2 regions of the Dactylosporangium sp. CS-033363 genome follow, and region 2 is predicted to be linked to the other one. Evidence: riboswitches for the same ligand, from Rfam matches in the RefSeq annotation. Region 2 holds a riboswitch; the other holds the start of a gene.

Region 1 (7,391 bases), 1.5 Mb from region 2:
ACTGCTTCAGCGTCGCCCGGGTCACCGACTCCGGCACGGTGTGGTCCTTGCCGCTGGCGATGAGCAGCAGCGGCCCGCGGTTCTGGTTGTCGGTGGCCACCTTGGCCGGCGAGTGCGGGTCGAAGTTCGCGGTCGCCGCCTCGAACAGCGGCTTGCCCGGCGCGGGGATCGTCCAGCGCTCGAACAGCTCCTCCGACTCCTGCTCCGAGACCTCGTTGGTGAACGCGAACCGGAACTGCTCCGGGGTCAGCGAGACCGCGCGGTGCCGGTTGGCCGGGTTCTTGAACACCGGGAGGGTGGCGCGGAGGGCCGAGAGGGGCACGGGGAGTACCCCCTTGATCTGGGCGGCGTCGATGGCGATGGCGGCCAGCGCGCGGTCCTGGCCGAGCAGCTTCTGCGCGATCATGCCGCCGAACGAGTGCCCGATCAGGATCGGGGCGCTCGGGAGCCGCTCGATGATGCCGGCGAAATGGGCCACCACGTCGTCGATGCCGTGGTCGCCGATCGCGTCGGGGTTCGCGCGCGAGGCCTCGACCGTCTCGCCGTCGCCGGGCCAGCCGGGGGCCATCGGCTCGTAGCCGGCCTCCCGGAACAGCTGGACCCACGGGTCCCACGAGGTGGCGTGCAGCCAGAGGCCATGGATGAAGAGCACGGGGGTTGTCACAGGAGTTCTCCGCTCGTCGGGCGCCGTCATTGGCACCGTAGGAGCGCTTCCACGGGGTCAGCTAGCGTCAGGTGACTGCATCAGGACGGCGGCCAGCTGGGCGCGGGACGTGATGCCGAGCTTGGGGAACATGCGGTACAGGTGCGAGCTGACCGTCCGGTGCGAGAGGAACAGCCGCTGGCCGATCTCGCGGTTGGACAGGCCCTGCGCGGCGAGCTCGGCGATCTGCGCCTCCTGCGGGGAGAGCCGCTCCCGCGGGTTCGACGTCGGCTGCCACCCGCGCTCGCCGGTCGCGCTCAGCTCCTGGTCGGCCCGCTGGGCCCAGGTCCGCGCGCCGACCGCCTCGAACGTGGCCCGGGCCGCCCGCAGCGGCTCGCGCGACTCGACGACCCGGCGCCGGCGGCGCAGCCAGGAGCCGAACGCGAGCTCGGCCCGCGCCCGGTGCCAGGGCAGCCCGCTGCTGGCGCCGTGCATGGCCGCCTTGAACAGCGGCTCGGCCGACTCGTCGTCGGCGAGCACGGCCCGGGTGTACTCCAGCGCGATGATCGACCCGGTCGCCGGTGAGCCGCCCGCGATCCGCTCGATGCCCGCCAGCAGCGCGCGGCCCTCGTCCCGCCGCCCGGTGCGCACGGCCGCCTCGGCCAGGTAGCCGAGCGTCCAGACCTGCTGAATGCGCTGGTACGCCGGGTCCGTCGGCTCGAACACCCGGCGCATCTCGCCATAGGCCTGCTCGTGCCGGTTCGCGCCGAGCTCGGCGATCCCGCGGGCCAGCTGCACGCCGGCCAGAAGCGAAGAGGCGGCGTTCGGGGTGCGCACCGCCGTGTGCTCGGCCTCCGCCAGCAGGTCGTGCCGGGTGTCCCAGCCCCGCCCGACGCCGTCGATCAGCGCCACCGCGATGCGCGCGGTCGCGGCCCACAGCGACTGCCCGGTCTCGTCGGCCAGCCGCATCGCCTCGTCGGCCGAGCTCGCCGCGTCGAACGTGCCCAGGTAGATCTCGCCCCAGGAGCGGATCGCCAGCGCCTCCGCGAGCAGGCTCATCCGGCCCTGCGCGCGCAGCTCCTGGATCGGCGTGGACAGGAACGCGACCGCGCGGCGGAAGTCGCCGGTGCAGAACGCCGCGATGCCCAGCAGGCCCGCCGCGTCCGGCTGCCCGCCGGCGTCCGCGGGCCAGTGCGCGAGCTGCTCGATCACCGCCGGCCCCTGCTCGAGCGGCTCGGACAGCGCGTTGATGGCCAGCAGCCGCGGGTCGTCGGCGGCCACCCCCAGGTGGTGCGCGGCCAGCACGATCTCGTGGCGCAGCGCCGCGCCCGGGTCGCGCCACCAGACCCGCCGGGCCGCGCCGACCAGCAGCTGCATGGCGAGCTCGACATCCGTGCCCTCGATGGCCTGGCGGGCGAGGTGGACCAGGTGGCGTACCTCGGCCGGCTCGCCCGTGGACCCGTCGTGGAAGACGCCCTCCAGCCAGATCAGCCGCGAGCGGTCGCGCGGGCGCAGCGACACCCCGGCGACCTGGGCCTTGATCTGCTCGACCTGCCCGAACCGGCCCAGCTGGAAGCCGAGCTCGGCCGCGCTGAGCAGCCGGCCGGCCTGGGCCTGCGGGTCGGGGCTGAGCGCGGCCGCCCGCTCCAGCCACGCCACGGCGGAGGCGATCGCGCCGCGGCGCTGGGCGTTGCCGGCCGCCCGCTCCAGCTCGGCCGCGATCCCCTCGTCCCGCCCGGACATGGCCGACGCCCGGTGCCACACCGCGCGGTCCGGGTGGGTCTCCAGGACGCGGGCCAGCGCCTCGTGGGCCTGCTGCCGCGTCGCGGGCGGCATGGCCCGCAGCAGCGCCGATCCGATGAGGGGATGCGCCATCTGGTACCGCTCACCGCTCGCCGTCAGCAGCCCGTTGTCGAAGGCCGGCTGCGCGGCCCCGCGGTCGAGCGGCGCGCCGTGCAGCAGCTGCGCGGCCGCGAGCACGTCCCCGAGGTCGTCGCCGTCGTCGACCGCCGCGACCGTCAGGATGGCGCCCACCGCCGGCCCGAGGTGCTCGGCCCGGGCCGCGAACGCCTGCTCCAGCCGCGTGGTCATCGGCAGGTCGTCGTCGATTTCCGCGTACCGCCCCGGCTCCAGCGCGATCGCGAACTCCCGGAGGGCGAGCGGGTTGCCCCGGGCCTGGTGCAGGACGCGCTCGCGCACCGCGGGCGGCAGGCCGGGCGCCCGGGCGTCGAGCAGCGCGGCCGCCGCGGCCCCGTCGATGCCGCGAAGTTCCACCCACTCGACCGTGTGCGCGTCGGTGAACGGCAGCGGCGCCGGCCGCGAGGTGCACAGCACCACCACCCGCTCGCTCTCGATCCGCCGCGCCACGAAGGCCAGCGCGTCGATCGAGGGCTGGTCCATCCAGTGCAGGTCGTCGAGGCAGACGAGCACCGGTGTACGCCGGGCCAGGTCGACGAGCAGCTCCAGCACCGCGAGGAACGCGAAGAACGGGTTCACCTCGACCGAGTCGCCCATCGCGAAGCAGGCGAGCAGGGCGTCGCGCTGCATGGCCGGAAGCCGGTCGGCCCTCGGCAGCAGCGGGCGCAGGACCTGGTGCAGGCAGGCGAACGGCAGGTGCGTCTCGGACTGGCTGCCGCGCGCGCTGAGCACGGTGAAGCCCTTGCCGCGCGCGTGCTCCACGGCCTCGGCCAGCAGCGCGCTCTTGCCGACGCCGGGCTCGCCGCGCAGGCCGATCGCGCTGCCGCGGTCGTCGACGTCGTCGAGGTGGCCGGAGAGGGAACGCAGCTCGTCGTCACGCCCCAGGAGTCGCACGCCTACGAGCATGCCACCCGGGGATCATCAGTGTCGCGGGGCCGCCGTCGAGGTCATCGGGGCGCCGACCTTGGCGATCAACTGGTGCAGCACGCGGTCGGACTGGTCGTGCGGGACCTGGCAGGTGCCGGCGGCGAGGTGGCCGCCGCCGCCGTACTGCAGCATCACCTGTCCGATGTCCGTGGGCGACGTGCGGTCGAGGATCGACTTGCCCACCGCGAAGACCGTGTTGAGCTTCTGCTTGCCCCAGATCACGTGGATCGAGACGCGGGCTTCGGGGAACAGGGCGTACACCATGAAGCGGTTTCCGGCGTAGATCGTCTCCTCGTCGCGCAGGTCGACCACGACCACGTCGCCGTGCATGGTCGACACCCGCCGCAACTGCTCGACGAACAGGTCCTGCTGCTCCCGGAACAGCTCGGCGCGCTCGGCCACGTCGGGCAGGCCGAGGATCTCCTCGACGTCCTGGTGGTCGATGCAGGCGTCGATGAGCTGCATCATGAGCTGGTAGTTGGAGATCCGGAACTGCCGGAAACGGCCCAGCCCGGTGCGGCTGTCCATGAGGAAGTTCAGCAGCGTCCAGCCCGTCGGCTGCAGGATTTCGGTGATGTCGTACTGCGCCGAATCCGCCCGGTCCACCGCCACCATCAACTCGTCGGAGACGTGCGGGAAGCGCTCGGCCCCGCCGAAGTGGTCATAGATGACCCGGGCCGCCGACGGGGCATCCGCGTCGATGACGTGATTCGTCGCCTGGCCCTGGTTGTTCTTGGCGGCCCGCAGGGTCTCCGAGTGATGGTGGTCGAAGACCATGTGGGCCCCGGGCGCGTACGGCAGGTTGGTGAGAATGTCCGTCGGCCCGACCTCGACCTGGCCGTCCTGCACGTCCTTGGGGTGCACGAACGTGATGTCACCGATGAGGTCGAGATGGCGCAGCAGCACCGCGCAGACCAGTCCGTCGAAGTCGCTGCGGGTCACGAGACGGTACTTCACTGCACATCCCCTAAGCGCGAAACGGCCGGTCGACGGTTTCCCCATCGGCCGGCCGCCCGCGTTTGTGAGGCTTTTTAGAGAATCGAGAGGTGCACGTGGTTCGTGTGATCACTGGAGGGATCACCGGCGACGCCGCTGTAATGGTGCCAGCCGACCGCGGGTGTCCAGATCTCCTTGAACCAGATCACGTACATCACGCCGAGTTGCTGGGCGTTCTTGACGAAGTACGCGGCCAGCGTGCTGCCGTAGACGAAGTCACCGCCTGAGGCGACCCCGCCGAATCCGGACTTCGTCTGCACCGAGAAGTCACACGCGCGCCCCTTGGGGTGCTCGTACGGCCCGCTCGGCCGGAAGCAGGACACGAACCGCTTGAAGCCGTCCTTCTGCGCCTGCTGCATGGCGTGGAGCATGCGCGGGGTGATGCAGCCGGTGGTCGTGGGGTCGTTGACGTTGCACGACTCCTTCGGCAGCCCCCCGCTGGCCGTGCGCGGGACGGCCTCGGCGGTGGGCAGGTTCGCGGAGACGAAGCCCTTGCTCGGCCCGCCGGCCAGCTTCAGGGCGTTCTCCGCGTCCTTCTTCTTCTGTTCCATGGTCTGGACCTGCTGCTGCTGCGCGGCGACCTCGTCCTCGAGGGCCTTCTTCTGCGCGGCCTGGCTCTCCTTGAGCTGCTTGAGCTCGTGCAGCAGGTTGTCGTTGTGGTGGGCGATCTGGTTGATCGACCCGGCCCGCTCGGCGAAGCTGTCCGGGCTGCCCGAGTCCATCAGCGCGGCGAACGTGGTGAGGGGCCCGGTGCGGTACGCCGCGACGGCGATCGCGGCCACCTGCTCCTGGACCGTGGCCAGCTGGGCCTCGGTCTTCTGCAGCTGCGCGGTGAGCTCGCCCTGGCGCTTGACCGAGGCGTCGAACTTCTCCTTGGCCTCGGACCAGGCGCGGGTGCTGTCCTCGAGCACTGAGCCGAGGGTCGGGTTCGCGCTGGAACCCTCGTCGCCGGTGTCCCCGCCCGGCTCGGCCGCGGCGGGCGTGGCGGCGAGCCCCCCGAGCACGAATGCCGCCAGTAGCGCTACGATTACACGCCGGTAGGGATGTCGCGATGACATCTGGTTCGTTGTTCCTTCCGTCGGCCGCCGACCGAGTTAGCTGACGGGTTCGGGACGGAACGACCCCTACCACCCTCCCGGGAGAGGGTTGGATTCACCCCAACGTTACGGTGGGTCCCCGGCTCGCCACGGGTGGCGATTGGGCGGCAGCCACGCCCGGCACCGGGGGCGGTGCCCGCATGGACGTGACCGTGGGTCACTGTACCCAGGGCGCCTCCTTTGCGCACCGCACCGTTTGTGCGGAGATCGCTCGACCTTGGGTTGAGTGACTCACATCACTCCGTTTGGGCCTGCCTCAACGCAACCGTAAATATTCTTCATAAAACGATGACGTTCGCTCTCCTCCGCGTCGCGGGCTGGTCCTATGGGCCGGTCAGACGACGTGCGAAGGAGTTGATCGACGGTGTCGAGAGTGCGGGTGCTGGCCATGCTCGCCGCGGTGACCCTGGTGGGCGGGGTGGTCGCGGTCTTCAACATGCTGCCCGCGTCGGCCGCCTCATGCTCACCCGCGTGGTCCGCAACAGCGGTCTACACCGGGGGCGCCACGGTCTCCCGCAATGGCCACAACTACCTCGCCAAGTGGTGGACCCAGAACGAGGCCCCGCCCGGCAACACCGGCGTGTGGCAGGACCAGGGCTCGTGCGGCGGCTCCTCGCCCCAGCCCCCGACCCAGACGGGTTCCGCGGGCGGCTGCAGCTTCCCGGCGTGGGTCCAGGGCCGCAACTACGTGACGGGCGACATCGTCAAGTTCACGGACGGCAAGTTCTACATCGCCGAGCACGAGAACCCCGGATACAGCCCGGTCATCTCCACTTGGTACTGGGACCCGTACACCTGCTCCGGCTCCGGCTCCGGTGGTGGGACCACGCCTCCGCCCTCCAGCGGCTCCTTCGTGGTGAGCGAGGCGCAGTTCAACCAGATGTTCCCGGGCCGGAACTCGTTCTACACGTACTCGGGCCTGGTGGCGGCGCTCTCGGCGTACCCCGGCTTCGCCAAGACCGGCTCGGACGACCAGCGCAAGCAGGAGGCCGCGGCGTTCCTGGCCAACGTGAACCACGAGACCGGCGGCCTGGTCTACGTCGTGGAGCAGAACACGGCCAACTACCCCCACTACTGCGACACGAGCCAGTCCTACGGCTGCCCGGCCGGCCAGGCGGCGTACTACGGCCGCGGCCCGATCCAGCTGTCGTGGAACTTCAACTACAAGGCCGCGGGCGACGCGCTGGGCATCGACCTGCTGCACAACCCGAACCTGGTCCAGACCGATTCCGCCGTGGCCTGGAAGACCGCCCTCTGGTACTGGAATACCCAGAGCGGCCCGGGCACCATGACCCCGCACAACGCCATGGTCAACGGCGCCGGCTTCGGCGAGACCATCCGCAGCATCAACGGCAGCCTGGAGTGCGGCGGCCGCAACCCGGCCCAGGTCCAGAGCCGCGTGCAGGCTTACCAGCGCTTCGTGGGCATCCTCGGCACCGGCGTGGGGGCAGGCTCGCTGTCCTGCTGATGCTCACCTGTTCGTTTTCCTTGGCGGCGGCCTCCCTGGGGTGTGGGGGGCCGCCGCCGCATGTCGCGGGGAAACACGCGCGAGTTGGCGGGGCGGGACAGGGTACCCTGTTGGGCGCGGGCTGCTAGCTCAATGGCAGAGCTGCGGACTTTTAATCCGTAGGTTCAGGGTTCGAGTCCCTGGCGGCCCACTGGTTCCCTGGAAAGGCGGGGGAGGCTTCGCCTCCACCCGCACCCCCTCACGATCTGCGACTTGAGCGCCGGGCCGCGCGGGGCTGAGCAGCCCGGGCAGATCGCCGATCGAGAGCCCGTCGTCCAGGCAACGCCAACAGGCGAATGGACGA
Region 2 (7,391 bases):
ATGATGCCGAGGTAGATGCAGCCGCGGTCCTTGTGCTCGGACTTCGGGCACGGCTCCTTGGTGATGCCGGTGTCGGTCTTGACCCCACCGGCGCCGGCGTTCTGGGCGTCGCTGTTGTCCTCGCCGCGACAGGCTGTGAGCCCGACCGCGAGCACCGCGGCCAGGGTGAGGGCACCCAACCTTTTCATGCAAGCTCCTTAATACGAGAACGGCCAGGCTTTCCAGTAGTTGCGAAGGCGTATCCAAATGCCGAACAACCCTCGCGGCTCGAAGATCAGGAAGACGATGATCAGTACGCCGTAGAGCACGGTCTCGAGTTGATAGGCGTTCGGCGACTCCGACGGGGACGAGCTGATGAACGGCAGGAACGACGGGAGCTCCCGGGTCAGCCGCGGCAGCAGCGTGATCAGGAAGGCGCCCAGGACCGCGCCGCTGACGGTGCCGGCGCCGCCGATGAGGATCATGGCGATGTACTGGACCGACAGCAGCAGGTCGAACGAGGTCGGGTCGAAGTAGCCGGCCCCGACGTAGAGCAGCGCACCGGCACAGCCGGCGTAGAACGACGACACCCCGAAGGCCACCGTCTTGTACCGGGCGAGGTTCACCCCGATCACGCCGGCCGCGATGTCGCGGTCCCGGATGGCGGTGAGCGCCCGGCCGACCCGCGAGCGGGCCAGGTTGCGGGCGGCCAGCGCGCCGAGCAGCAGCAGGACCAGCATCAGGAGGTACAACTTCTGGTCCCTCGTCAAAAAGGCGTCCGAGGTGTTGAGGTCGTAGCCCAGCAGCGAGGGCGCCGGGGGCTGCCGGCCGACGCCGGGCCCGCCGGTCAGCTCGGACCAGCCGTTGATGATGTGCCCGCCGATGAAGACCAGCCCGAGCGTGACCACGGCCAGGTAGAGCCCGCGCAGCCGGGTGGCCAGCGGCGCCACCAGCATCCCGGCGAGCGCGGCGACCAGGCCGGCGGCGGGCAGCCAGACCAGGATCTCGGTGATCCCGAAGCCGATCGTGCGCCCGTCCGGGTCGCCGGCCAGCGCGGCCGCCGTGTAGGCCCCGATGGCCAGGAAGAACGCGTGGCCGAGCGAGACCTGCCCGGCCAGGCCGGTGACGATGTTGAGGCCGAGCGCGCCGAGCGCCGTCACGCAGGCCAGGGCGAGCAGCTGCAGGATGTCGTCCTGGACCAGGAACGGCATGGCGAGGGCCACGAGCAGACCCAGAAGGACGAAGGAACGCTGCACGGTACTGCCAAAAAGCGCGACATCCTGCCCGTAGGCGGTGTGCAGCAGCGGACGGTTCCTCATACGCGCGTGACCTCCCGGGTCCCGAACAGGCCATAGGGGCGCACCAGCAGGACGAGCAGCATGACGACGTACGGCGTCACGATCGAGAAGTTGCCGCCGAGCCAGGTGAGGTGGCCCTGGTAGGTCGCGGTGACCTCCTGCACCACGCCGACCACGATCCCGCCGATGACCGCGCCGGGCAGTGAGTCCAGCCCGCCGAGGATGATCACCGGCAGGGCCGTCAGCGCGACCAGCCACAGCGACTCGCTCACGCTGCCGCCGACCGCCGCGAACGTGCCGGCCACCGCCGCGAGGGCCCCGGCCAGGGCCCACGACATCGCGAAGACCGAGCCGACGCTGACGCCCTGGGCGAGCGCCGCCTCCTGGTCGTAGGCGGCGGCCCGCATCGCCAGGCCCGTGCGGGTGTACCGGAAGAACGCGAACAGGCCCGCGATGAGCACGGCGGTGGTGAGCACCATGGCCACGTGCCGCTGCTCGACGATGATCCCGCCGGGCAGCTTGAACACCTTCAGGCCCCACGGGTCGCCGACGTGGCGGACGTCGAGGCCGATGAAGGCGTTGTCGGCGACCCGCACGGCGACGTCGATGCCGAGCGTGATGATGGCGACGGTGAACACCGGCCGGCCGATCATCGGGCGGACCGCCAGCCGCTCGACGCCCAGCGCCAGGCCGCCGGTGGCCGCGGCCGCCACGATGAGGGCGAGGAAGAAGCCGAGCGGGCCGACGAGGTAGGTCACCAGGACCGCCCCGGCCAGCATGAACGACGGCTGGGCGAAGGAGATCACCCGGGTCGCCTTGTAGATGATCACGAAGCCGAGGCCCAGCAGCGCGTACACGCTCCCGGTGCCGATGCCCCGCAGCACGCTCTCGAGCAGATCCTTCACGCGGGACTCCGGTACATCTCGTCGACCTCGGCGCGGAAGGCGTCGGCGACCGCGGCGCGGCGGACCTTCTGCGTGGCGGTCAGTTCTCCGGTCTCGTGGTCGAGCTCCTTGGGCAGCATCCGGAACGTCTTGAGCTGCTCCACCGGCGCGCGGCCGGCGTTGACCTCGTCGACGATGCCGCGCACGAGGGCCACCACCTCCGCCTTGCCGGACAGGTCGCGGTAGGTGGTGTAGGCCAGGCCGCGGCGCTGGGCCCAGTCGCCGACGGTCTCCAGCTCGATGCCGACCAGCGCGGTGAGGTACGCCCGGCGGTCGCCGACGACCACCGCCTCCTTGATGTACGGCGAGGCCTTGAGCGCGTTCTCCAGCTCGCTGGGCGCGATGTTCTTGCCGCCCGCGGTGATGATGATGTCCTTGGCGCGGTCGGTGATGCGCAGGTACGTGCCCTCCAGCACGCCGACGTCGCCGGTGCGCAGCCAGCCGTCGGCGGTGAGCGCCTCGGCGGTGGCCGCGGGGTCCTGGAAATACCCGGCGAAGGTCCCCGCGTGCCTGGTCTGGATCTCGCCGTCGTCGGCCACCCGCACCTCGACGCCGGGCTGGGCCTCGCCGACGGTGCCGAGCCGGATGCGCCCCGGCCGGTTGCCGGTGGCGATGGCGGCGTTCTCCGTCATGCCGTACACCTCGTGCATCGGCACCCCGATGCCCATGAAGAACCGCAGCACCTCGGGCGCGACCGGGGCCGCCCCGCTGGCCGCGTAGCGCACGTGCCGCAGCCCGATCCGCTCCCGCAGCGCGCGGTAGCAGCACAGCCAGCCCAGGGCGTAGCGCAGCCGGCTGCCGAGGGTGTGCCGCCCGCCGTTGGCCGCGAGGGTCGCCCCGATGCCGTCGGCGACCCGCAGCCACAGGCGGCCGTTGGCGCGCTTGAGCCGCGACGCGCCGGCGATCCGCGTGGTGACGCCGGCCAGCATCTTCTCCCAGATCCGCGGGACGCCGAACAGGATCGTCGGCTGTACCTCGCGCAGATCGGCCTGCACCGTGGCGATCGACTCGCCGAAGTGCACGACCACGCCGCTGGCCGCGCCCAGCCAGACGGTGAACACGCGCTCGGCCACGTGGCACAGCGGCAGGTACGACAGCGCCGAGTCGCGCGGGCCCGGCGGCGGGTCGGTGAGCGCGCCGTCGCCGCGCAGCACGCCGATGGCGAAGTCCACATTGGACACCGTCAGCATCGCGCCCTTGGGCCGCCCGGTCGTGCCGGAGGTGTAGACGAGCGCCGCCAGGTCCTCCGGCTCGTCGGCGAGCTCCAGCTCGGGCCGGTCGCCGTGGTTGGCCTCCACGAGCATCTCGTCGAAGGACAGCAGAGCCTCGTGTTGGTACCGGTTGCGAATGCCCTTGGGATCCAGGTACACGATCCGCCGGAGCTGCGGGCAGTCCCCCAGCACCGCCAGGGCCTTGTCCACCTGCTCCTGGTCCTCGGCGATGAGCACCTTGGCGCCGGAGTGCGCGAGCAGGTAGCCGATGTCGCCGGCCGGGCTGGTCGGGTAGAGCCCGACGGTCGCGGCCCGCAGCGCCACCGTGGCGACGTCGGCGAACAGCCACTCGGGCCGGTTCTCGGAGAGGATCGCGACCCGGTCGCCGGGGCCGACGCCGAGGCCGCGCAGGGCGTGCGCGACGGACTGGGCGGTGTCCCAGTACTGCCGCCAGGTGATCTCCCGCCAGATGCCGCGGTGCTTCTCCCGCATCGCGACGGCGTCGGGGTTGTCGTGCGCCCGGTCGCGCACCAGCGTGGCGATGGTCATGCGGTCATCCCCTCGGCGACGCCTGTCTCGCCCAGGTAGGCGCGGATCACGTCCGGGTTCTGCTGGACCTCGCCGGGCGTGCCGCAGGCGACCGGCACGCCGAAGTCGACCACCAGCACCCGGTCGGCGAGGTCCATCACCAGGCCCATGTCGTGCTCGACGAGGATCATCGGGATGCCCAGCTCCTCGCGGATGTCGAGGATGTACCGCGCCATGTCCTCGGTCTCCTCGAGGTTCATCCCGGCCACCGGCTCGTCGAGCAGCAGCAGCCGCGGCTCCATGGCCAGGGCGCGGCCGAGCTCGACCCGCTTCTGCACGCCGTAGGGCAGCAGCCCGACCGGCATCCGGCGCCACTGGGCCAGCTCGAGGAAGTCGACGATCTCCTCGACCCGGGCCCGGTTCTGAAGCTCCTCGCGCCGGGCCCGGCCGAGCCAGGCGATGGCGGCGAGCGTGCCGTAGCGCATGTGGTGGTGCCGGCCGAGCATGAGGTTCTCGACGACGGTGAGCTGCCGGAACAGCTCGACGTTCTGGAAGGTCCGCGCGACGCCCAGCCGGGCCACCTTGTCCGGCCGCAGCCCGGTGATGTCGACGTCGTCGAGCAGGACGCGGCCCTGCTGCGGGCGGTACACCCCGGAAATGACGTTGAAGATGGACGTCTTGCCGGCGCCGTTGGGCCCGATCACCGCGAACAGCTCGTCGGCCCCGACCGTGAAGTCGACCCCGTCGATCGCCTTGACGCCCGCGAAGCTGAGTTTCACGTCGGAGAACCGCAGCACATCGCTCATGAGAGCCACCGCTTCCGGCGCTTGTAGTGCTTCACGTCGCGGAAGGAGTGGGCGGCGTGCGAGCCGAGGTAGAACTCGCGGATGTCGTCGTCGGCGAGCAGCTCGGCGGCCGGCTTGTCCAGCACGACCTTGCCGTTCTCCAGCACGTACCCGTGCTCCGCCACCGACAGCGCCATGGTCGCGTTCTGCTCGACCAGCAGTACCGCCGTCCCGGCCTTGTTGATCTCGACGATCAGGTCGCGCACCTGCTCGACCAGGCGCGGGGCCAGGCCCAGGCTCGGCTCGTCGAGCAGCAGGTAGGACGGGTCGGACATGAGCGCCCGGCCCATCGCGAGCATCTGCTGCTCGCCCCCCGACAGGTACCCCGCGATCGAGCCGCGCCGCTCCTTGAGCACCGGGAACAGCGTGTACATGCGCTCCATGGCCTCGGCCACCCCGCGGCGGCGGGTGTGCGCGCCGAGGCGCAGGTTCTCCTCCACGGTCAGCTCGGCGAACGTGCGCCGGCCCTCCATGACCTGGCTGATCCCGCGGCGGACCACGGCGGCGGGCCGCAGCCGGTGGATCGGGCGGTCGCCGAGGGTCACCGAACCCCGGGTGACGGCGCCGTCGTGCACGCCGAGCAGCCCGGACAGCGCCCGCAGCAGGGTGGTCTTCCCGGCGCCGTTCGCCCCGAGCAGGGCGACGATCCGACCTTCCGGGACGGCGAGGCTGACGCCCCGTAAGACCAGCATCACATCGTCGTAGACCACTTCGAGGTTCTGGACCCGTAGCACGTGCGGACCCCCGGAACTATTTGCACCGTCGGTGTATGAAGTTACGTGTATTTAACCGTGCCTCTGTACAAAATCAAGTCCCGAATTCGTAACCGTCCGGCACCAAAGTCACGGATTGGCACGAGGCTCCAACCGGCAGTAATCCGGACATTCGGAACATTAGATATCGAGCGGGGCGCGCGCCTTCCGCCCGGCCGGTGATCACGTTAAGTTAGGCGCTGGCCTGCTCGGCAGTCCGCCGTCCACCCCGGATGGCGCCGGGCAAGCGCCGCCGAATCGACGCCGTGCGAGCCCACCCCTCGGGCGCGCACATCGAACCGGGGACCCACTTCGTTGGGGTGAATCCGCGACGCCGCGGTAGGGCGCTATCTCTTCCCGCCCGAACCCGTCAGCTAACCCGGTAGGCGGTAGGTGCAGAAGGGTCTTCCCTTGTCCACTGGACATCGTGCCCGCCGGTCGGTGCTGCGGACTCTGGCGATCGGGTTCATCTCGCTCGCGGTGCTCGCACCCGCCACGGTCGCACACGCCGACCCGTCGCTGTCCGAGATCGAGGCCCAGCTCGACAAGCAGAACAAGGACCTCGAGGCCACGATCGAGAACTGGAACAAGCTCAACATCGACATGGCCGACTCGCAGGCGAAGGCGGCCGACCTCGAGAAGAACCTAACCGCGGCCAACGAAGGCGTCTCCCAGATCGCCATCGAGGCCTTCAAGACCAACGGCAGCATGCGCAACATCAACATCATGCTGTCCGCCACGTCGTCGGGCTCGCTGATGGACCAGATGACGATGCTGCAGCAGGTCACGCGGGCGCAGCAGAAGAGCATCAGCGACTACAAGAACGCCAAGACGCAGCTGGACCAGACGATCGCGGCCCAGAACACGCAGAAGGCCGACTTCGAGAACCAGCGCAAGAAGATCGAGGGCGACGTCAAGAAGCTCGAAGATCTGCAGAAGAAGGCCAAGAACGCCGGGAGCACCAAGGTCACCGGCGCGAACTACAACCCGGGCACCCTGCCCGCCGTCTCGGGCAATGCCGGCGCCGCGGTGAACTACGCCAAGAGCAAGCTCGGCAAGCCCTACGTGTACGGCGCCGGCGGTCCCAACTCGTTCGACTGCTCGGGCCTGACGATGGCGGCATGGGCGGCCGCGGGCGTGAGCCTGCCGCACAACGCCGCGAGCCAATGGAGCAAGGTGGCCCACATTCCGCGCAGTTCGCTGGCGCCGGGCGACCTCGTCTTCTACAACGGCCTCGGCCACGTCGGCATCTACGTCGGCAACGACACGATCATCCATGCGCCGCACACCGGTGATGTGGTGCGGTACGCGTCGGTCAGCGTCGACAGCATCTACGGGTACGGCCGCGTCAAGGGCTGACCCCCAGGCACGTCCCGAGGGCCCGCGGATCGAGACCGATCCGCGGGCCTTCATCATTGGGGGCATGGCCTCCTGGGACCCGCAGCAGTACGAGCGCTTCGCCGAGGAGCGCGCCCGGCCGTTCCGCGAGCTCGTCGCCCGCATCCCCACCACGTCCGCGGTCGCCGTCGTCGACCTGGGCTGCGGCCCCGGCACGATGACCGCCACGCTCGCCGAGCGCTGGCCCGACGCGGCGGTCCTGGGCCTGGACTCCTCGCCGTCGATGATCGCGGCGGCGAACGAGCACCGGACCGCCCAGGTCACCTTCCAGCTCGCCGACGCGGCCCAGTGGCGCCCCCAGCGCGGCTCCCTGGACGTCATCGTGGCCAACGCCTCGCTGCAGTGGGTCGACGACCACGAGACGCTCCTGCCGCGCTGGGCGGCCGCCCTCGACGACGGCGGGACGCTCGCCTTCCAGGTGCCGGTCCCCTCGTTC

The links. A riboswitch is a leader RNA that binds a small molecule or an ion and turns the genes downstream of it on or off. The one in region 2 is predicted to bind cyclic di-AMP.
Region 1: it holds a riboswitch for cyclic di-AMP, as region 2 does, so the genes downstream of both, ACQPZ4_RS49985 (coiled-coil domain-containing protein) here and ACQPZ4_RS05680 (NlpC/P60 family protein) in region 2, are expected to answer to the same signal.

The regions. Positions count from the first base shown of each region.
Region 1 covers NZ_CP192032.1:10,823,287-10,830,677, forward strand. Annotated here, with positions in the region: gene ACQPZ4_RS49970 (alpha/beta hydrolase) at 1-664, opposite strand, end outside; gene ACQPZ4_RS49975 (ATP-binding protein) at 722-3,454, opposite strand; gene ACQPZ4_RS49980 (exopolyphosphatase) at 3,482-4,444, opposite strand; gene ACQPZ4_RS49985 (coiled-coil domain-containing protein) at 4,519-5,487, opposite strand; cyclic di-AMP (ydaO/yuaA leader) riboswitch at 5,551-5,697, opposite strand; gene ACQPZ4_RS49990 (glycoside hydrolase family 19 protein) at 5,945-7,048, shown strand; tRNA gene ACQPZ4_RS49995 (tRNA-Lys) at 7,167-7,238, shown strand.
Region 2 covers NZ_CP192032.1:1,237,335-1,244,725, reverse strand. Annotated here, with positions in the region: gene ACQPZ4_RS05710 (ABC transporter substrate-binding protein) at 1-188, opposite strand, end outside; gene ACQPZ4_RS05705 (branched-chain amino acid ABC transporter permease) at 198-1,298, opposite strand; gene ACQPZ4_RS05700 (branched-chain amino acid ABC transporter permease) at 1,295-2,182, opposite strand; gene ACQPZ4_RS05695 (AMP-dependent synthetase/ligase) at 2,179-3,981, opposite strand; gene ACQPZ4_RS05690 (ABC transporter ATP-binding protein) at 3,978-4,766, opposite strand; gene ACQPZ4_RS05685 (ABC transporter ATP-binding protein) at 4,763-5,497, opposite strand; cyclic di-AMP (ydaO/yuaA leader) riboswitch at 5,803-5,961, shown strand; gene ACQPZ4_RS05680 (NlpC/P60 family protein) at 5,999-6,916, shown strand; gene ACQPZ4_RS05675 (methyltransferase domain-containing protein) at 6,981-7,391, shown strand, end outside.